DNA from 3 places in the Allobosea sp. P2_A10 genome. Region 1 is predicted to be linked to each of the others. Evidence: predicted binding sites of a transcription regulator. Region 1 holds the regulator's gene; each other region holds the start of a gene.
What was found. The regulator LexA, encoded in region 1, represses DNA repair genes until DNA is damaged. The targets are predictions, from matches to a motif close to TGTTCNNNNTGTGTTCNG.

Region 1 (7,178 bases):
CAAGGACGGCCGCATGCATGTCCAGGCCGGCGCCGGTATCGTCTATGATTCCAACCCGGCTTCCGAACAGGCCGAATGCGTCAACAAGGCCAAGGCGCTGTTCAAGGCGGCGGAAGAGGCGATCAGGTTTGCAGCCGGCGCGCGGCGGGGCCAGTAGTCCGCGGGGCGGCGAACTTGACCGCCCTGCCCTCGACCGTGCATGACCTTCGCCCGAAATCACGGCCCAATTCATGCGCATCCTGCTGATCGACAACTACGACAGCTTCACTTGGAACCTCGTCCACCTCATCGGCGGACTGGGCGCGCAGGTCGATGTCCGTCGCAACGATACGCTTTCGGTCGAGGAGGCGCTTGGCGGCGAGCATGCCGCGATCGTGCTGTCGCCTGGCCCCTGCACGCCAAACGAGGCCGGCATCTGCCTCGATCTGGTGAGGCAGGGCGCGGCGCGGAAGCCGATCTTCGGCGTTTGCCTCGGCCTTCAGACCATCGGGCAGGCTTTCGGTGGCGAGGTCGTGCGCGCGCCCTTGCCGATGCACGGCAAGATCTCGGCGATCCGGCACCAGTCGCGCGGGCTCTTTTACGGCATCAACGGGCCGCTGCAGGCGACGCGCTATCACTCGCTGGTCGTGGCCCGGGAAAGCTGCCCCCCCGCCTTCGAGATCGAAGCGACGAGTGATGACGGGCTGATCATGGCGCTTTCGCACAAGGCGCTTCCGGTCCATGGCGTGCAGTTCCATCCCGAGAGCATCGCGTCCGAGCATGGCGCGACGATCATGCGGAATTTTCTCGGGTCGGCCGAGCGATGGTCGCGCCAACGCGCCGACGCCGCCCCTCTCCAGACAGCCTGAGACTTCAAGAGTTCCCATGGACGATTTCAAACCCTTCATCGCCAAGGTCGCGACCGGCGCCACGCTCTCGCGCGACGAGGCGCGCGACGCCTTCGACGCCATGCTCTCGGGCGAAGTGACCAACGCGCAGGCGGCGGCCTTCCTGATGGCGCTGCGCGTGCGCGGCGAAACCACCGACGAGATCGCAGGTGCCGTCGGCGCCATGCGCGGCAAGATGCTGAGGGTCGCGGCCCCCGCTGATGCGATCGACATCGTCGGCACCGGCGGCGATGCGTCGGGCTCATACAATGTCTCGACGCTGGCCGCGATCATCACCGCTGCGTGCGGCGTGCCGGTCGCCAAGCATGGCAATCGCGCGGCGTCGTCACGTTCCGGCGCGGCCGATGTGTTGACCGCGCTTGGCGTCAAGGTCGGGCTCGAACCTGCTGCAACCGAGCGCTGCATCAGGGAGGCCGGCGTCGGTTTCATGTTTGCACCGACGCATCATGCCTCGATGCGCCATGTCGGCCCCGTCCGCACCGAACTCGGCACGCGCACGATCTTCAACCTGCTCGGCCCGCTCTCGAATCCCGCCGGGGTGAAGACGCAACTGGTCGGCGCCTTCTCCGAGACCTGGCTGGAGCCGATGGTGCGCGTGCTGGCCTCGCTGGGTTCCCGGCGCATCTGGGCCGTGCATGGTTCCGACGGGCTCGACGAGCTCACCACGACGGGACCGACGCGCGTCGTTTCGCTCGATGGCGGCAAGGTCGAAAGCTTCAGCATCAGCCCCGAGGATGTCGGACTGGCGCGCGCCAGGCCCGAGGATCTGCGCGGCGGCGAGCCGGCCCAGAATGCGCAGGCGCTGCGCGCCGTGCTCGACGGCCAGAATACGGCTTTTCGCGATATCGCCGCGTTCAACGCCGCCGCTGCGCTCGTCGTCGCCGGCAAGGCCGGCGATCTGCGCGATGGCTTGTCGCGCGCCGTCGGCGTGATCGATTCCGGCCAGGCGAAGGCGACGCTGGCTGCGCTGATCGCCAGCTCGAACCTGTGAGGCGGTGGTGACCGATATTCTCGCGACCATCGAAGCCTACAAGCGCAAGGAGATTGCGGCGGCCAAAGCCGCAATCCCGCAAGCCGAGATCGAGCGGCGGGCGCTGGCGGCCTCGCCCGTGCGCGGCTTTGCGGCGGCGCTAACGGCAAAGCATCAAGCCGGCAACCCCGCCCTTATCGCAGAGATCAAGAAGGCTAGTCCCTCCAAGGGGTTGATCCGGGCCGATTTCGATCCGCCTGCACTGGCGCGCGCCTATGCTGAGGGCGGCGCGGCCTGCCTGTCCGTGCTGACCGACGCGCCCTCCTTCCAGGGGCGGCCGGAGTTCCTGACGCAGGCGCGTGAGGCGTCGCGCTTGCCGGCGCTGCGCAAGGATTTCCTCTACGAGCCCTATCAGGTGTTCGAGGCTCGCGCCTGGGGGGCGGACTGCATTTTGATCATCATGGCCGGCGTCGATGACGCGACGGCGCGCGCCCTGAACGAGACGGCGACGGCCTTGGGCATGGACGTGCTGGTCGAGGTCCATAACGAGGCCGAGCTCGATCGCGGGCTGGTGCTGGGCAGCAAAATGCTCGGCATCAACAACCGCGACCTGCGCAGCTTCCATGTCGATCTCGCCGTGACCGAGCGCCTCGCGCCGCGTGTTCCGGCCGATCGGATCATCGTGGGCGAAAGCGGCATCTTCAGCCATGCCGAGATCCTGCGGCTGAAACGATGCGGCGTCGAAACCTTCCTCGTCGGCGAAAGCCTGATGCGGCAGGCCGATGTCGCGGCAGCCACACGCGATCTGCTGACCGGCTCCGGCGCCGAGGCCGCCGCGTGACCGGGCTCAGCCATCTCGACGCGCTGGGCCAGGCCCATATGGTCGATGTCGGCGACAAGGCCGAGACCGTGCGCATGGCGGTGGCCGAGGGCTGCGTCGTGATGCTGCCGGAAACGCTCGCGATCGTGCGGCGCGGCGACGCCAAAAAGGGCGACGTGCTCGGCACGGCCCGTCTCGCCGGCATCATGGCGGCCAAGCGGACCCATGAGCTGATCCCACTCTGCCACCCGCTGCTGATCAGCAAGATCGCGGTCGATCTCGTCATCGACGAAGCGCTGCCGGGTGTGCGCGTGACGGCGGAGGTGAGAATGAAAGGCCAGACCGGCGTCGAGATGGAGGCGCTGACGGCGGTCTCGGTCGCCTGCCTGACGGTCTACGACATGGTCAAGGCGGTCGACCGCGCCATGCGGATCGAAGGCATACGACTCATCCATAAATCCGGCGGCAAGTCAGGCGTCTACGAGGCCAAGGCGGTCTGATGGCGCTGACGCCGGTCAAGGTGGCTCTGCGCGCGCTGCTCGACAGCGTTCCCGGCCCGACGCCGGGCGAGAGCCTGCCGCTTGCGCAATGCGCCGGCCGGGTGCTCGCCGCCGACATTATCGCGCTCAGGACGCAGCCGCCTTTCGCCAATTCGGCGATGGACGGCTATGCGGTCCGCGCCGAGGATTGCGCGGCGGGGCAAGAACTCGCTGTCATCGGAGAATCCGCCGCCGGGCGCGCCTTCGCGAGGGCGCTTGGTGCGGGCGAGGCCGTGCGCATCTTCACCGGCGCGCCGATCCCCGCCGGCGCCGATGCGATCCTGATCCAGGAGAACGCCGATGGCGTCGGGACAGCGACAATCCGGGTGCGCGAGACCACAAGCAGGGGCCGCTTCGTGCGCCCGGCCGGGCTCGACTTCCGCGACGGCGACGTCTTGCTGCCAGCCGGGCGCGTCCTCGACAGCGCGGCGCTCGGCCTCGCCGCCGCCGGCGGTCATCCTGCGCTGACGCTGCGGCGCAAGCCGCTGGTCGCGATCCTGGCCACCGGCGACGAACTCGTCCTGCCCGGCGAGCCTGTCGGGCCCGACCAGATCGTCGCATCCAACAGCTTTTCGCTGGCCGCGATCGTCGAGGCTGCGGGAGGCATCGTCCTCGATCTCGGCATCGCGCGCGACAACCACCCCGACCTCGCCGCCAAGATCGAGGCGGCGAAAGCCTCCGGCGCGGATGTCCTGATCACGTTGGGGGGCGCATCTGTCGGAGAGCACGATCTCGTCCAGTCGGCGCTGAAGGCGCAAGGGATGGCTCTCGGTTTCTGGAAGATCGCAATGCGGCCTGGTAAGCCGATGATGATGGGCCGGCTCGGAGCGATGGTCGCCGTCGGTCTGCCGGGAAATCCGGTGGCGTCGATCGTCTGCGGGCATCTCTTCGTCGTGCCGCTGATCGAGGCGCTGCTCGGCATGGATGCACCCGAGCGCGACAGGAGCGAGCCGGCCTTCCTCGGCAGTGACATGCCGGCCAATGACGAGCGCGAGGATTATCTGCGCTCCGACCTCGCACCGATCGCGGCCGGCTGGCAGGTCACGCCTTTCACCAGGCAGGATTCCTCGATGCTGGGGACGCTGGCGCGCGCGCAGGCTCTGGCGATCCGCCCCGCCTTTGCCCCGGCTGCAAGGCAGGGCGATCCCTGCCGGATCATCCGCCTGCGCTAGGCCTGCTTGTGGAACACAACACGAACGTGTATGGTGTTCGTGATTTGTTTCGATTCTGCGCCAAGCCTTGGCCAGAACGTCGATCATCGCGCCGGCGGGGACCATGCTGACACGCAAACAGTTCGAACTGCTTCGCTTTATCCAGGAGCGCCTGCGTGAAAGCGGCGTACCTCCCTCCTTCGACGAGATGAAGGATGCGCTCGACCTGAAATCGAAATCGGGCATCCATCGCCTGATCATGGCGCTCGAGGAGCGCGGCTTCATCCGCAGGCTGCCGAACCGCGCGCGCGCGCTCGAGGTGATCAAGCTGCCCGATGGCGTGGCCGGTGCGCAGAGCCCGCGCGGACGCTTCAGTCCTTCGGTCGTACAGGGTGGTCTCGGCAAGGTCAGGCCAGCGTCCTCGACGCCCGATGAGGATATCCGCTCGACCATCGCCATTCCGGTCATGGGGCGGATCGCGGCCGGCACGCCGATCTCGGCGATCCAGAGCCGCAGCCACAATGTCTCTATGCCCGCCGACATGCTTGGAGCCGGCGAGCATTACGCGCTGGAGGTGCGCGGCGATTCGATGGTCGAGGCCGGCATTCTCGACGGCGATACCGTCGTCATCCGCAGGCAGGACACCGCCAATACCGGCGACATCATCGTGGCGCTGATCGACGACGAGGAAGCGACGCTGAAGCGCCTGCGCAAGCGTGGGTCGTCGATCGCGCTGGAGGCTGCCAACCCCGCCTACGAGACCCGCGTGCTCGGGCCCGACCGGGTCAAGATTCAGGGCCGACTCGTCAACCTGATGCGGCGCTACTGAAGGCTGTCGGTCTCCGCACCGCTGGCTTCGTCGGCAACAGCCGGCGCCGGGGTTTGCTGCTGGACGGGACGCGCCGCTGAGGCTGCCCGTCTTGTCCATGGGCGCTCGGCATCCGGGCGTTCCGATTGCAGTGTTCGCCAGCCCCCGACGCGGCTGACCAGTGAGGTCGCACCATCACGGCCGAGCGCCATGCGGTCGATCAGTTTCGCGTCGCAGACTGCCGACCACGGGATCGGCGTCACCACGAGGTCGGCGCGTCGACAATCCTCGATGCTCGCGATGCGCTCGCGAGCATAGACGATGCTGCGGCCATCCTTGCCGCGAATGACGCAGCCGAGCGTGTCGCAGGCAACGCCCTGACGCAGCGATGCGTCCGTGGGCGGGCGGCTGTCGCCATCGGCGGTCAGCCATTGCTGGACGACGAAGGCGCTGGGGCGGCCGGCAAGAAGCAGGCGGCCGTCGGGACCGCGCACGGCGATGCCGGAGCCATCGCGCTCGATCAGGATGTCGGGCCGTTCGGGCTTGGCAGCAACCGCGACGCCTGTCGCCAGCGGCAGGATGGCGAGCAGGCGCAGCTTCGTGCTCCACAGCGTCGCCCAGAGCAGGCAGGCCGAAAAGCAGCCGAGCGCCACCGTGCCGAAGGCCGGGATGATCAGCGTCGAATGGTCGATCGTCGCGACCCAATGGGCGAGCTTCAGGACGAGGTCCGATGCAAAGCCCATCGCCGCCCAGGCCGGCCAGTCTAGGCCGAGCGGATAGGCGAGCACGCCGAAGACCGCTGCGGGCATCACGATCAGCGAGACGAAGGGCAAGGCGAGCGCATTGCCGAGGAGGCCGAATGGGTTGAAGGTCTGGAAGTGATAGGCGCCGAACGGCGCTGTCGCCGCCGTGGCGAGCAATGTCGTGACGACGATCCCGCTGGCGGCAATCCAGAGTGGGCGCAGCGGCCAGGGCCAGGGTGAAGGCGGCGCGGATCGTTCGCGCTCCTCCCAGCGTTCGGCGAAGGCGATGAGCGCCGCGACCGCGCCAAATGACATCTGAAAGCTCGGCCCGAGCAATGCATCGGGTTCCCGCAGCAGGACGATGATGGCGGCAAGCGCGAGGTTGCGCATGCTCAGCGCCGGCCGGTCGACCAGGATCGCACCGAGCATGACCAGCGTCATGATCAGCGAGCGCACCGTCGCGACGTCGGAGCCGGAGAAGACGCAATAGCCGAAGGCCCCAAGCATCGCCGCGCAGGCCGCGATCTTCTTGATCGGCCAGCACAAGGCGAGCGTTTGCGACAAGGCGAGCAGCGCGCGCACGATGCCGAAGATGGTGCCCGCCGCCAGCACCATGTGCAGGCCGGAGATCGAGACGATGTGGTAGATGCCGGCCGCGCGCAGGTCGGTGTTGGTCGTCTCCGTGATCAGCCCGCGCTTGCCGGTGACAAGCGCTGCCGCCATCGCGCCTGCCTGTCCGCCGCCGACACTGGCGATGCGTTGCGTCAGGGCGTTGCGGGCGCGATCGATCATCACGGCGAGTGCAAGTTCGGGCGGCGGCGGACGCTGCGGTGGAGACAGGACGATCTTGCCGGGAATGTTGCCGACCGCGCCGATGCCCTTGAAGAACGCATCGCGGCCGAAATCATAACCGCCCGGCCGTGCCGGTCCCGGTGGCGGCAGCAGGCGGGCATTGGCCGAAATGTGGTCGCCGGGCGATACCGAACCCGCTTTAATGTTGACGCGGACGCGTCGGGGCTGCCGCTCCGGCTCGACGCCGGCGATGCCGGTGACGAGCACAACCAACCTGGCGCCGACGTCGCGCGCCTCGACCGATTCGACATAGCCGCTGAGCTGGCCGATGCGCGGCCGGTCGAGGATCGGTGTCGCGATCGAGGCCGTGCGCCAGGTCGCGGCGGCAAAGCCGACGAAGGCGGCGGCGACGCCCAAGCACAGATACAGCGCCGGTAGCTTGTGTCGCATCAGCAGCGCCGCCACGCC
Region 2 (7,178 bases), on a different contig from region 1:
AAGCATCCGAGGCCGAACCTGTGGTGCTCACACCTGCTGTGTCGATCAAGAAATCGATCACTACTGAGGCCTTGATCTGTCTTGAGGACGGCAAGGCCTTTAAGACGCTCAAGCGGCACCTTAGCTCAAAATATGGACTGACGCCCGATCAGTACCGCGCGAAGTGGAACCTGCCCGACGACTACCCTATGGTCGCGCCCGCCTATGCTGAGCGTCGATCCGAGCTTGCTCGCTCGTCAGGACTTGGCCGAATGCCCGGTCCCCGCCCGAAACGGTGACGCAAACGGCAGCGGGTAAAACGAAGGAATACGAAGAACAGATCAGAGCGATGTGATGGTGTCGCGGCGACAAAAAAAGTGGCCCGGCCTTGTAGCCGGGCCTCCCTTGGCGGCGAATTCTATTTCAGTAGCGGTCGTAGCCGCGGTCGCGGTAGCGTCGGCCATAAGCCGGAGCCCAGGGAGGCGGGCCGCCGCGACGGTAACCATAGCCCTCGCCGCGATAGCCTCTACGGCCGCGCATTTCCTGGGTGCGCCGGATTTCCCACATCCGGTGCTCGTAGGTGTGGCGGGTGTAGCCGGCCTCGACCTGGTCGAGCGCATTTGCGCGAGAGAAGGCCTCGCTAGCTACGGCGGGATTGCCGGCGGTGCCGAGCACGATAGCTGCGGCGATTAGGATGAATCGCATTTAGGTTGCTCCTCGTTTTCGTTAAACCTCAGTAGAGAGGTCGCCGACCCAACGTTGCCTGAATGGAAATGTTCGCTTCCGTTCATCGCGGCACGGACATATCGACCACTGCATGGGGCCCGCTGAGCAAGACTGGCAGCGGCGAGGAACTGCGGCCGCAGAAACTAGTTGAGCCGCGACGGGAAGCCGCAATGGTCTGACAACCGCAACAATCGACATAACGAGGGCGGCACGCAGAGTTTTTGCAAAATCTTCGACGAAACGGAGGTCAGTTACTAAGCGTATAAGATAGCCGGGTTATGGGGGCGATGTTGAAATTGGAAAAGGTCCATGAATACACTACAGGCTAGAATGACGGACGTTGCGTCCCAGAAAATCGGGACACACACGCAGTACGAAGAAGTTATCGCACGCATCGCCGATCTAGCTGGTTGTCTGGAGGATACACCTGAAGAACGCGAGTTGGCTGATCTCTTTCTTGAGATCAAAATATGGGAAACAAAAAAGAGGCAGATGAAAGTAGTTTTTCTTGCCGATTGAAAATTTGTACGATTGAATATTAATTGCTGCCCCAAATGAATATGCTGAGCATCAAACAAATTATAATCCCCCATAGAAGACAATCGAAAATCACCTCATTGGGTGGAGTTATATTGGGGTCACTATGGGTTGGCATAGGAAGATCGTTCCAGCGTACGTTGGCCCGCTGATACGCCGGTGTCGTCGGTCCAGATCACGCGTTCAGTCTGTGCGAAGTCGGACCGCCTGCGCCGCGCTTTCATTGCTAGGGCGCCTTCGAAAAGACGGGAAGCCGAACGCTGGAGGTTAGCCGGCCGGAACTCCGCCCGGCTGCCGCCGTTGAGTCACCAACGTAGCGTTTGTCAGGTGGCGTCATGGTTGAGGTGTTGAAGGTATGCCGTCTCGGGCCCGATTGGGCCGTGAAAGACCGCAGCGGAGCGTTCTGGCATCAGACGCCGAAACGTGCCGAGGCAGAGGCCGTGGCAGCCAAGATGGCGAAGAAGAGCGGCGCGACAGTCGTCGTCCGCGACGAGCCGGGCGTGACGCGATGATCGACGTAGCACACCCTAACGCGGTCGAGGTCAAGCGTGAGCGCTGCCACGACGAAGATGGCAACCTCTATACAGTCATCGTCTGGCGTAATGACGCCAAGTCGTCGAGCGGGTTCTATACCCTCGATGACGGAACGCCGCTGCATTACGAGGATGAGTGTTATTTTGCCACGCCCAAATTCAAGCTTCTTTCACGGTGCGACGACCCATGAGGTGGTTTTGGCGCGTGTGGTTGGCAGGCGTGATAACCTGCGTCGTCGGGATTCTTTTTGCAGTGGTGCTTTCGCGCTAGCCTGTGTGGCGCCACCGCCCGGGGGGTGTCGACCGGCGGTGGCTAGGCTCGCGGATGCCTCCGGGGGAAGGCAGGTCCATCGCAACCTGGCATCGATACGCTGCCACCTCCCGTGCGGATCAGGCATCCTGTCGAACTGGCGACGCGTCACCTGCGCGGAAGGCCTTGACCGCCTGTTCGACAAGCGGCGCATCTGGGTCGGCACGCCAAATCTGGATAAATATGAAGCCCAGTCGCTCGCGTGCTGCGGATCTCGCGAGCGGGTCGATGGGCTCCACCCTCTCGATCTCGGCCCATGCGGCGTCGAAGGCCGCGGTTAGATATGCCAAGTCTTCGGGCTCAACAGCGAGCTTTCCAAACGGCATAGCGAGTTCCCCTCGCTGACGACGGGGAAATTAGACATGTTCCCCAGCAGAAAGCAAAAGCGCATTGTGCCAATGCCGGGAACCTCGCGCATGATGACGCGACGCGGTGGAAGGATCAGAGTTAGGCCCGCCGCGGCACGCGCTGCACGTCATCCGCTTTCAGCCTAACTAGCCATCGAGCATATTCGGCCTGTGCGTGCTTAACAGCGCGATCTCGGAGGTAATCTTTGTAGCCGGGGAAGACCGGATAGTCGCTCATCGTCATCAGAGCGTCGAATTTCGCTTCGAGCTGGCCCATCGTTAGTTGCCGCCCGCGTAAGGCCGCTGATTCAACGAATAGCAGAAACTGCTCGCAGAGGATGTGAAGCCGGTAAAGCTCCTCACCGTCCAGATAGTTCTTGCCGATCTTGGCCTCGTCGATCGTTGGTCGGTTTCCCTCAAATGCTTGTATGCCCATATTGGGTTCGGTGTGCTTGGCCCGGTCCAGGATAATCTCCGAAGCCGTTTTCCCAGTGACCGCGAAATGGAACTTGTCCTGCAGCCGAGCATAAAACGACCGGCATGCTGGCGATTGGGCGTCGTAGTCGCTCGACCCTTCCTTGAAGCAATCTCGAACTGAGGCATAGATGTTGCGCTCGTCGGACCGCAGCTCGCGGACCTTGGCAGCCAAGGCAGCGAGCGCTTTCGGGGCGTCCTTGAGCCGGCGCTCATTGAGAGCATACCCGTCAACGATGTACGAGCGCAGAGTTGCTGTCGCCCACTGGCGGAAGCGTGTGGCCTTCGGCCCGCTGACGCGGTATCCGACCGACAGTATCATGTCGAGGTTGTAATGGGCGACCTCGTAAATTTTCCCGTCTGGCCCAGCTTGTGCAAATTTTGCACACACTGCCGCTTCGCTTAATTCGCCCTCTGCGACGATGTTTTGAATGTGCTTGGCGATCACCGACCGGTCGCGCTCGTACAAGTCTGCGATCTGCTGCTGCGTCGCCCAGACCGTTTCTGCGGTGATGTCGACGTTGAACTCGATGCTCTGATCGCCGAGCCGGAACTGCACCAATTCCATCTCCAATTGCCGAGCAGCGGCATTGGCGGCGGCAGCGGCATCCTTCGGGGTCTTGGCCATGGACTGGTTTCCTCGATTCGCGCAATCCTACCGCACGGTCATGCGTCGTTCGAGTAGTCGCGCCGAGCAATCCACAACCGCCGGGCGTCAGATTGCGAACGCCAAGAGAACAAAAAAGCCCGGCCTCGCGCGAGCGAGACCGGGCCTTCGACCGGCTGAAGTATGGCCCGAAGCCGCGGGCGGCGCCAGGACGCCAGTTGCACTTGGCGCTATGCGACCCTTCGAATGGCGGTCATAGGCGGCATAGCACGCTTGGAACCTTGTCGGTCCGTTCGGAAGGTCGCCACCAATTCATTAAGGTGCTGGATCTGGCTCATCAGCGAGGTCGCGCTGGCGGCGCTTTCCTCGGCGAGCGCGGCGTTGGCTTGCGTCATCTCGTCCATATGGGCGACGGTCTGGCTCATCTCGTCGATGCCGTTGGCCTGCTCGGCCGAGGCCGCCGAGATGTCGGAGACGGTGGCGGAGACCTTGCGCGACGCCTCGACGATCTGGCTGAGCGCCTCGCCGGCCGAGCGGACCAGCGCCACGCCCTGCTCGACCTCGCGGCCGGATTCGCTGATCAGCGCGGTGATGTCCTTGGCCGCGTCGCCCGAGCGCTGGGCGAGCGTGCGCACCTCGGAGGCGACGACCGCGAAGCCCTTGCCGGCGTCGCCGGCACGGGCCGCCTCGACGGCGGCGTTCAGCGCCAGCAGGTTGGTCTGGAAGGCGATCTCGTCGATGACGGAGGTGATGTCGGAGATCTTCTTCGAGGCGCTTTCGATGCGGCTCATCGCATCGACGGCGTCGGTGACGATGGCGCCGCCCTTCTCGGCGACCGACATCGCCTGCTGCGCCAGAGCGACCGCCTGCTTCGAGGAGTTGGCCGACGCCTTGACGGAAGCCGCGAGCTCTTCGGTGGTCGCCGCCGTCTCCTCCAGCGAGGAGGCCTGCTCCTCGGTGCGCTTCGACAGGTCGTCGGCGCCCATGTTGATCTCGCGCGCCGAATTGCCGACATCGGCCGAGGTCGCCTGGATGGTGCGGACGGTCTCGCTGAGGCGCGCCACGGCGGTGTTGAAATCGTCGCGCAGCTTCTCGTAGTCGGCGGCGACGCCGGCATCGATCCGGCAGGTCAGGTCGCCCTTGGAGAGCAGATCGAGCCCGTTGGCCAGCAGTTCCATGACCTGGCGCTGTTCGGCGGCCAGACGCTCCTGCTCCTGGACGCGGGCGGCACGCTCGCGCTCGTTCTGCAGGCGCTGTTCGTCCGAGGCCGAGCGCGACTGCTCGGTCTCGGCTTCGAGGCGCCGCATTTCCAGGCCGTTTTGCTTGAAGACCAGGACGGTCCTGGCCATGTCGCCGACCTCGTCCTTTCGGGCATCGCCGGTCACCGCGGCGTCGTAATTGCCGGCGGCGAGTTCGCCCATCGCCTGCTTGAGGCGGTTGAGCGGGCCCGTCACCGTGCGCGACGACATCAGCATCGAGCCTGCAACACCCAGCATAATGCCGGCCAAACTGGCAATGAGCGTGAAGAGAATTGTCCGCTCGGTGGCGCCGAGCAAGGCCTTAGAGCGCACATCGAGATCATCGATCAGCCGCGTGTTGAAGCTGACAGTCTCGTTGACCAAGCTGCGAAGCTTGCCGTCGAGCGTGTTCATCACCGCGAGCGCCTTGTCGTTCTCGTCGCGCTCGCCAAGCAAAACTGCCTGATCGACTGTCGCCTTGATGCCTTTGACCTGGGCGGCCAAGTTATCGAACTGATCCTTCGCAGCTGGGAAGACCTTCGATGCAGCCGACAGGTGTCCAAGCGTCCTGCGGTAGCTTTCTTCGCTCTGTGTTTTGGCGATGGGTATCTCGGACGCACCACCCGGATATGCGATGATTTTGTACGTCTGCGCCAACAGGTCGTTGGCCGTTCGAGATGCCCTGGCAGTGAACAGGATTGCCTTGGGATCAGCGTCCAACATCGCGGCGAACTCGCTTGAGACGGTCTTCATCTCAATGGCCGCATAGGCACAAGCGCCAAGACCGATCAGGCCCATGAGGAGAATGGCGCCAACGAACTTGGTGCCAATCCTGATGTTATTCAAATTCATGACGTGCCCACCGACCTTGGATAACGACACACGGCCGTTGATCCAAAGCGTGACTCCGATCGGTTAATGCTACCTAAAACCGACCTCGATGAACGCTATTTTTACGAAAATTTGCAATAGTCTGCCGCTAAGAGTGACAGCTGGCTGGGCGGAATTTATCGACTTGGCTCTCCCTCACGGGCAAATTAGCTGCGCCTGCCTCGACCCTCTCAAGGGCCTAAGCAGGCCGGCCGCTGGCGCTTGACGTCCACAGCTGGCGTCGGCGGCCGATCTTAACAGCGGAGGTACCTGTTCACACTGACGATAGACGCTGTCCGCACTGCGGACACTTGACTGTTACTGTGCGGACAGCAGCAGGCACGCCAGGTAACAGGTTGGATCGGGCCGGCAGCGGCGTGATGTTCCCACCGTGGTTCGCAATGAATGCATCGGTTTTGGCGGTGTTGACACTGCCATCGGCGTCAAAAATGAGCAATCCCCGCTGCTTCCAGACGGTGATTGTCTTACGACTAACGCCGCGGTGGGCCGCATATTCGCTCTGAGAAGCCATTTCTTGTTGTCTTTCGTAACAGTTGTTACCCCCTTTTTATAGTCTGCACCTAGACGAATTCCGGGGTCTTGCGTCCGCTGCATGGCGGGACGCTGAAACGGTCCCTAAATAGGGGGGGGTACTCCAGGCGCTGATGGCGTCACGCCGGGGCAGCGCGGGCCACCGGCGGCGATGGCTAGCGCTCGCGGTCCAGCGTCGCCATCTACGCCGCAGGGCGCCAGCGACCCTAAGAGCAGGTGTGTGCGATGTGCGAGGCTGAGCTGCAGCGGTTAGGTCAAATGATCTATCTGGAAATTGCCAAGCAGCTTGGTCGTGACCCGCGGTGCATCGTCGATGCCGATCATGATCTGCGGTCAGTGGTCGTCGACGGCTCGGTCGATCTCGTGCGGGTCGCAGCCGCGGTCGCCAAGCGGTGCTGCCTCACGCTGCCAGATGTTGAGACTGTTTCGGACGCCAGCGCGGCGACCGAGGGTCCGCAATATAACCGCCTCAATCGCGGATCGTGAAGTCGGCAGTGGCGCCGCTGTCCGCCCGGCACCAGCGCCTCAAACACGAAACCAGCAGCAGGCCAAACAGCGTGGGTATGAACGCTGGCGCTCCGGATCAGGCGCGACTTTCACCATTGCTGCGACACTAGCGCGTGGCGCCGGCCTTGGCGCGAGACTTGCGAGACACACAAGCGCAAGAGATGGGGCGGCTCGTATGCGGGACGTGATCGAAGAGGCACTGCGCCTGTTGGGCGGCATTGGCGCCGCGGTGCTGGTGTCCTGCGCCTCGTTCACAAGCCTCGCTTGGGAACTCGATGTTGCCCGCTGCGTTTGGCGAGTGGCTTGGCCATTGGAATAGGACGGCGAAAGCAGGTGGCGTCGACCGTAAGCCGAAATATCCACCAAATCAGTTTCGCACGGTGCGGCAACCAGCAACCGCAAAGGCCAGTGCTTCGAATTGCGTCGGCATGAATGCTGGCCGTTTAGATCAGGGGCGCGGCTTCGCCAGTTGTTGAGAGAGCGTTACGCAGACTATAT
Region 3 (7,178 bases), on a different contig from region 1:
CTTTCCTCCAGCACGAGTTCGGCGAGTTCGCCCTGCGGCATATGTTCAGCGCGCTGCGACCAGCGGGCGAAGGCCTGAACCAGTTCACGCAGGGTGGTGCGGGCCTTGGGCTTGAGCTCGTCGCTCTCGACCACCATGCGGGCCGATTGCAGCAGCGAGATTTGGCTGGCGCGGGCGTGGTTGTGCAGGATCTGGACGGTCGCGTCGCCGAGCCCGCGCTTGGGCTGGTTGACGATGCGCTCGAAGGCGAGATCGTCGGTTGGCGAGACCACACAGCGCAGATAGGCCATGGCGTCGCGGATTTCGGCGCGCTCGTAGAAACGCGGGCCGCCGATGACGCGATAGGGCACGCCGGTCTGGACGAAGCGCTCTTCCAGTTCGCGCATCTGCGCGGAAATGCGGACGAGCACGGCGATCTCGGCGAGGTTCTCGCCTCTCGACTGCATCGCCTCGATCTCGTCGGTGATGAGACGGGCTTCCTCCTGGCTGTCCCAGGCGCCGGTGATGGTGACCTTCTCGCCGGCGACGTCCTCGGTGCGCAGCGTCTTGCCGAGGCGGCCCTCGTTGCGCGCGATCAGCTTCGAGGCGGTGGCGAGAATGTGCCCGGTCGAGCGGTAGTTGCGCTCCAGCCGGACCACCGTGCTGCCTGGAAAATCATGCTCGAAGCGCAGGATGTTATCCACTTCCGCGCCGCGCCAGCCATAGATCGACTGGTCGTCGTCGCCGACGCAGGCGATGTTGCGCCGCCCTTGAGCGAGCAGCCTGAGCCAGAGATACTGGGCGGTGTTGGTGTCCTGATACTCGTCGACGAGGATGTAGCGGAAGCGCTCGTGATAAACGGCGAGCACGTCGGCATGCTCGCGAAACAGCGTCAGGCAGTGCAGCAGGAGATCGCCGAAATCGACGGCGTTCAGCGTCCTGAGCCTGTCCTGATAGGCGGCATAGAGCTTGCCGCCCTTGCCATGTGCGAAGACGCTGGCCTCGCCGGGTGGCACGTCCTTGGGGGAAAGCCCGCGGTTCTTCCACGAGTCGATGAAGCCCGCCAGCATGCGGCCGGGCCAGCGCTTCTCGTCGATGCCTTCGGCCGCGATCACCTGCTTCATCAGACGGATCTGGTCGTCGGTGTCGAGGATGGTGAAATCGGAGCGCAGATCAAGCAGTTCGGCGTGGCGGCGCAGGATCTTGGCCGAGATCGAGTGGAAGGTGCCGAGCCACGGCATGCCCTCGGCGACCGGGCCGACAAGATGGGCGATGCGCTCCTTCATCTCGCGGGCGGCCTTGTTGGTGAAGGTCACCGACAGAATCTGCGAGGGGTAGGCGCGGTTGGTCGCTATCAGATGCGCGATGCGGGTGGTGAGCACGCGGGTCTTGCCGGTGCCGGCGCCGGCCAGAACCAGCACGGGCCCGTCCGTCGCCTCGACAGCCTGACGCTGCTCCGGGTTCAGGCCCGAGAGATATCCCGCTGAAGGCTGCGCCGCCGCGCGCGCGGCAAGGCCGCCGGGGCGGGGCAGGGGAGCGGAGGTGGTGCTGTGGTCGGACAAGAGGCGCTACGTTCGATCGTGATTCGTTCTCGTCGCAATATAGGGCGTCGGACAGCAGATTGCGCGTCGTTCGGCGCGACTTGTCCAGTGGGATTGTGGTGTCTTGCCCCCTGACGCATGGTGAGGCCGTCCGCGACGATGCGGGCGTCCAGCGGGTCTCGCCATGAATTTTCGCCACTACACACTGGTCGGTCTTTTCGGGATCGTCATGCCTGCGGTTGCGCTGGCCCAGCCCAGGCCCGCGCCGGACCCGCTGCGCGACTGCGAGAATCTCGCCATGGCCGACTCCAGGAGCGAGGGCGGCAGCCTCAAATCGATGAAGCTCGAGCGCGGCGACAGCCTGCATGAGAACCGTTTCGACCGGAAGGTCGGCAGCCAGTACGTCTCGTCGGAATACATCGCCTGGGCCGCGATCGAGGACGCTGCCGGCAAACGCCGGGCGCGCGTGGTCTGCCTGCACACCGGCACTGTCGGCAACAAGGCGGTCTATGTCATCGAGATTCCGAAATGACGCGCCAAAGCGCGTCGTCCCGGCGTCATGCTTGTTGATTGAGGTCGGAACCACTCGCCGTCATCCTGGGCGACCGAAGGTCGTACCGGGATCCATCATAGAGCACGAATGGTGCCTTACGATGGATCCCGGATCTGCGCCGCTGCGCGGCTTGTCCAGGATGACGCCGTGGTTTCGAGCAAAAAGCAGCGCTCTTCAGGAATGTGCGCCGCCGCCTGCTTCCGCGCCCCAGAGCTCATTCAGGCGCGAGTCGCGACCGCAGCTGCCGCGGTAGATTTTGTAGCGGATCGGGTTCTTCTGGTAATAATCCTGATGATAGTCCTCGGCCGGGTAGAACGCCGTCTGCGCCACGATCTCGGTGGTGATCTTCGTCTTGAAGCGGCCTGATTTCTCGATCTCGGCCTTCGAGGCCTCGGCGAGCTTCTTCTCGGCTTCCGAGCCGTAATAGATCCCGGCGCGGTACTGGTTGCCCTTGTCGCAGAACTGGCCGTTGGCGGTCAGCGGGTCGTGGTTGCGCCAGAACACATAGAGCAGCTTCTCATAGGACACCTTGGCCGGGTCGTAGACGATCTTCATCGCTTCGGTATGGCCGGTCTTGCCGGACGAAACCTCCTTGTAGGTCGGGTCCGTGGTGTTGCCCGCAGTGTAGCCGGAGGTCGTCGAGATCACGCCCGGCAACGCGTCGAAAGGCGGCTCCATGCACCAGAAGCAGCCGCCCGCGAAGACCGCCGTCGCGGTCGCCGCCGGGACGGGTTTCGCCTGCTGGGCGGGGGCCTGCCCGGAGAGACCAAACAGCGTGGCCGCGCCAAGCCCGAGGGCGAGGCCAAACGTCGCGAGAAGCGTCCGGCGCGTCGTCATGAAGCGCTCTCGCCGGTGGCCGGCTCGAAATCCATGACGACGCCGTTGATGCAGTAGCGCTGCCCGGTCGGGGGCGGGCCATCGGGAAAGACGTGGCCGAGATGGCCGCCGCAATTGGCGCAGTGAACCTCGGTGCGGGTCATGAAATGGCTGCGGTCCTCGGTGATGCCGACAGCGCCTTCGAGCGGCTGGTCGAAGCTCGGCCAGCCGGTGCCGCTCTCAAACTTCTTGCCCGACTTGAACAGCTTCTGCCCGCAGCCGACGCAGGAGAACGTGCCGGCGCGCTTCTCGTAGTTCAGCGCGCATGAGCCGGGGCGCTCGGTGCCGTGGCCGCGCAGCACGCGGTACTGCTCGGGCGTCAACTTCTCGCGCCATTGCGCATCGGTGAGTTCGAAGGGGAAGTGCTCCTCCGGCTTCTTCTCCTTGTCCGCGCCGAACATGCTCATCAGGCCCATTGCGCCCTCCCTTGCGTGATGCGGCCGAGCAGGCCGCGAACTCCAGTCCAGGGTGCAATATGGTACGATGCGCCGGGATTTTCAGCCTGCGGCGCGCTCAACTGCGTTCACGATCCTGTTCAGGCGTTGTCGCCGGCGATCGCGGCGATGACGGCGTCGGTGACCTGCCGTGTCGTCGCACTTCCGCCAAGGTCGGGCGTATGGAAGGCGGCATCTGCCGTGACGCGCTCGATCGCGCGCATCAGCCGGGCGGACGCTGCCGGCTCGCCGAGATGGTCGAGCATCATCGTCGCGGTCCAGAAGGTGCCGATCGGGTTGGCGATGCCCTTGCCGGCGATATCGAAGGCCGAACCATGGATCGGCTCGAACATCGAAGGGAAGGCGCGCTCGGGGTTGAGGTTTGCGGTCGGCGCGATGCCGAGAGAGCCGGCGAGCGCGGCGGCGAGATCCGAGAGGATGTCGGCGTGGAGGTTGGTCGCGACGACGGTGTCGATGCTGCCCGGCCTGATCACCATGCGCATGGTCATGGCGTCGACCAGCATCTTGTCCCAGGTCACGTCGGGGAATTCGGCCGCGACTTCGGCGGCGATCTCGTCCCACATCACCATCGCGTGGCGCTGGGCGTTCGATTTGGTCACGACGGTCAGCAGCTTGCGCGGCCGCGACCGCGCCAGCTTGAAGGCGTAGCGGATGATGCGGGCGACGCCGGCGCGCGTCATCATCGAGACGTCGGTCGCGACCTCCTCGGGGAAGCCCTTGTGGACGCGCCCGCCGACGCCGGCATATTCGCCCTCGGAGTTTTCGCGCACGATCACCCAGTCGAGCTCCGGGCCGGAGACCGAGCGCAACGGCGAGGTGATGCCGGGTAGCACCCGGGTCGGGCGGACATTGGCGTATTGGTCGAAGGGCTGGCAGATCGCGAGCCGCAGGCCCCAGAGCGTGACATGGTCGGGCACGTCGGGCGCGCCGACTGCGCCGAAGAAGATCGCGTCATGGCCCTTGATCTGCTCGCGGCCATCGTCCGGCATCATCAGCCCGGTGCGTTTGTAGTAGTCCGAGCCCCAGTCGAAATGGTCGAAGCGGAAACCGAAAGAGCCGTCGCGCGCGGCAAGCGCCTGCAGCACCTCGACGCCGGCCGCGATGACCTCGACGCCGATGCCATCGCCGGGAATGGCCGCGATAGAGTAGGTCTTCATCAAATCGATCTCCGGAGCATTGCCGTCAGGGCTGCGCCTGCTGCATCGTGGCGACGATACAAGATCGCCAGATCGCAACGAAAGCGACGGCCGCACAAGGGAGGATTTTCATGCAGCGCTTCATCATCGGGCTTCTTGCCGCCTTGGGGCTTGCCCTGCCGGCCATGGCCCAGACCTATCCCGCGCGTTCGATCACCATGATCGTGCCCTTCGCGGCGGGCGGTCCGACCGACGTCATCGCCCGGATCGTCTCCGACCATATGGGTCGCACGCTCGGACAGTCGGTCATCGTCGAGAACGTCGCGGGCGCGGGCGGCACCACCGGCTCGCTGCGGGTCTCGCGGGCGACGCCCGACGGCTACACCATCATGATGGGCAATCTCGGCACGCATTCGGCGTCGGTGGGCCTCTATCCCAACCTCGCCTATGATCCGCGCACCGATTTTGCGCCGGTGATGAACACCGCCGGCACGCCGATGCTGATCTCCGCGCATAAGGACTTCCCGGCCAACACGTTCCAGGAGTTCGTGGCGCTGCTGCAGGCTAATCCGGGCAAGTACAATTACGGACATGGCGGCATCGGCTCGACCTCGCATCTGACCTGCGTCTACTTCCACTATCTGATCAAGGCGCCGGTGCAGCAGGTGCCGTTCCGGGGCTCGGGCCCGGCGATGAACGCGCTTCTCGCCAAGCAACTCGACTATGTCTGCGACCAATCGGTCGGCATCGTGCCGCAACTCACCGCGCTGAAGACCTATGTCGTCGCCACGCCGAAGCGCCTCGATGTCGCCAAGGATGTGCCGACCAGCGCGGAGGGCGGCCTGCCGCAATTCCAGGCCGTCGGCTGGAACGCGATCTTCGCGCCGAAGGACACGCCGGCAGCCATCGTCGAGAAGCTGAACGCCGCCGGGCGCGCGGCCCTGGCCGACGCCAATGTCCGCGCCCGTCTTCTCGAACTCGGCTGTGACATCCCCGACGATGCCGGTCAGACCCCCGCCGCGCTAGGAGCCCATGTCCGCGCCGAAGTGGACAAATGGACCCCGGTGATCAAGGCGGCGGGCGTCACCGCGCAATAGCCGCGCGTCACCCAACCGTCACGCGACTCCTCTAGTCGGCTCGCCATCAAAGTGAGGCGACCAGGGGTTTGCCATGCAGAGCGCGCGCGCGGTCCGGCGAGAGACGACCTCGGGGCTGACCACGGCGGTCCATCGCAGCAAGCCGCTCTCGAAGGCGGGGGTGCTGGAGCGGATGTTCACGCTGGCCTTTTCGGGCCTCGTCTATCCGCAGATCTGGGAGGACCCGGTCGTCGACATGCAGGCGCTGGCGTTGAAGGGCGACGACCATGTCGTCGCGATCGCATCGGGCTCCTGCAACATCCTGTCATATCTGACTGGCGATCCTGCCAGGATCAGCGCGATCGACCTGAACGGAGCGCATATCGCGCTAGGGCGGCTAAAACTCGCAGCGCTCGCCCGGATGACCTCGCATGAGGATTTCCTGCGCTTTTTCGGGCAGGCGCAGTCGCACGAGAACGTGGCGTTCTACGACCACGAGATCGCGGCCCATCTCGACCCGGTCTCGCGGGCCTATTGGGAGGGGCGGGGCTTGGACGGGCGGCGGCGGATTGGCCTGTTCGCGCGCAATTTCTACCGCTACGGCCTGCTCGGCCGCTTCATCGGGGCAGGGCATCTGCTCGGCCGGGCGCTGGGCTGCGATCCGCGTGTCATGCTCAAGGCGCGCGACATGGCCGAACAGCGCGTGCTGTACGATCGCCATCTCGCCCCTGTCTTCGACAAGCGGCTGGTGCGCTGGCTGATACGCCAGCCGGCCTCGCTCTACGGGCTCGGCATCCCGCCGGCGCAGTACAAGGCGCTCGCGGCCGATGGCGATGACGGCATTCGCGGAGCGCTGCGCCAGCGGCTCGAGCGGCTGGCTTGCGGGTTCGATCTCAAGACCAATTATTTCGCGCGGCAGGCCTTCGGGCGCGGCTACGAACCGGGCTCCGACGAGGCGCTGCCGCCTTATCTGCAGCGCGGCAATTTCGCCGCCGTGAAGGCGCGCGCGGGCCGCGTCGCCTACCACCAGAGTGCGATCACCGCCTTTCTGGAGCGCCAGCCGGCCGAAAGCTGCGACGCCTATGTGCTGCTCGATGCGCAGGACTGGATGAACGATGCCGATCTGACGGCGCTGTGGTCGCAGATCACCCGCACCGCCCGGCCCGGCGCGCGCGTGATCTTCCGCACCGCCGCCGACGAAAGGCTGCTGCCCGGTCGTGTGCCATCGGCGATCCTCGATCTCTGGCGTTACGAGGAGGCCACCAGCCGGCAGCTCGGCGAGCAGGACCGCTCCTCGATCTATGGCGCCTTCCATCTTTACGTCCTGCCGGAGCGGGCCGCGTGAGCGCGACCATGCCAAGCGGCGAGGCCGCGGGCCTGATGGACGCGATGTACCGCCATCAGCGCCACATCTACGACGCCAGCCGCAAGTTCTACCTGCTGGGTCGCGACGAACTGATCGCGGGCCTTGCGCCGCCCGTGGGCGGGACAATCCTCGAAATCGGCTGCGGCACGGGGCGCAACCTGATCGAGATCGCGCAGGCCTATCCGGGCCGGCCCTG

Region 2: a site for LexA is predicted at 3,629-3,646, ahead of rhuM (RhuM family protein). Genes of this name have one in related genera too.
Region 3: a site for LexA is predicted at 1,555-1,572, ahead of AC1DZY_RS14530 (ATP-dependent helicase). Genes of this name have one in related genera too.

The regions. Positions count from the first base shown of each region.
Region 1 covers NZ_JBFUCS010000014.1:63,523-70,700, reverse strand. The annotation lists gene trpE (anthranilate synthase component I) at 1-157, shown strand, start outside; gene AC1DZY_RS19070 (anthranilate synthase component II) at 231-848, shown strand; gene trpD (anthranilate phosphoribosyltransferase) at 865-1,878, shown strand; gene trpC (indole-3-glycerol phosphate synthase TrpC) at 1,883-2,698, shown strand; gene moaC (cyclic pyranopterin monophosphate synthase MoaC) at 2,695-3,177, shown strand; gene AC1DZY_RS19050 (molybdopterin molybdotransferase MoeA) at 3,177-4,388, shown strand; gene lexA (transcriptional repressor LexA) at 4,492-5,196, shown strand; gene AC1DZY_RS19040 (ComEC/Rec2 family competence protein) at 5,190-7,178, opposite strand, start outside.
Region 2 covers NZ_JBFUCS010000040.1:406-7,583, forward strand. The annotation lists gene AC1DZY_RS26205 (Ros/MucR family transcriptional regulator) at 1-278, shown strand, start outside; gene AC1DZY_RS26210 (hypothetical protein) at 403-684, opposite strand; gene AC1DZY_RS26215 (hypothetical protein) at 1,015-1,224, shown strand; gene AC1DZY_RS26220 (hypothetical protein) at 1,623-1,754, shown strand; gene AC1DZY_RS26225 (hypothetical protein) at 1,751-1,966, shown strand; gene AC1DZY_RS26230 (hypothetical protein) at 2,166-2,411, opposite strand; gene rhuM (RhuM family protein) at 2,533-3,534, opposite strand; gene AC1DZY_RS26240 (methyl-accepting chemotaxis protein) at 3,744-5,255, opposite strand; gene AC1DZY_RS26245 (hypothetical protein) at 6,432-6,659, shown strand.
Region 3 covers NZ_JBFUCS010000009.1:59,239-66,416, reverse strand. The annotation lists gene AC1DZY_RS14530 (ATP-dependent helicase) at 1-1,541, opposite strand, end outside; gene AC1DZY_RS14525 (hypothetical protein) at 1,705-2,052, shown strand; gene msrA (peptide-methionine (S)-S-oxide reductase MsrA) at 2,248-2,910, opposite strand; gene msrB (peptide-methionine (R)-S-oxide reductase MsrB) at 2,907-3,356, opposite strand; gene AC1DZY_RS14510 (tartrate dehydrogenase) at 3,485-4,561, opposite strand; gene AC1DZY_RS14505 (tripartite tricarboxylate transporter substrate-binding protein) at 4,672-5,637, shown strand; gene AC1DZY_RS14500 (BtaA family protein) at 5,711-6,961, shown strand; gene AC1DZY_RS14495 (class I SAM-dependent methyltransferase) at 7,006-7,178, shown strand, end outside.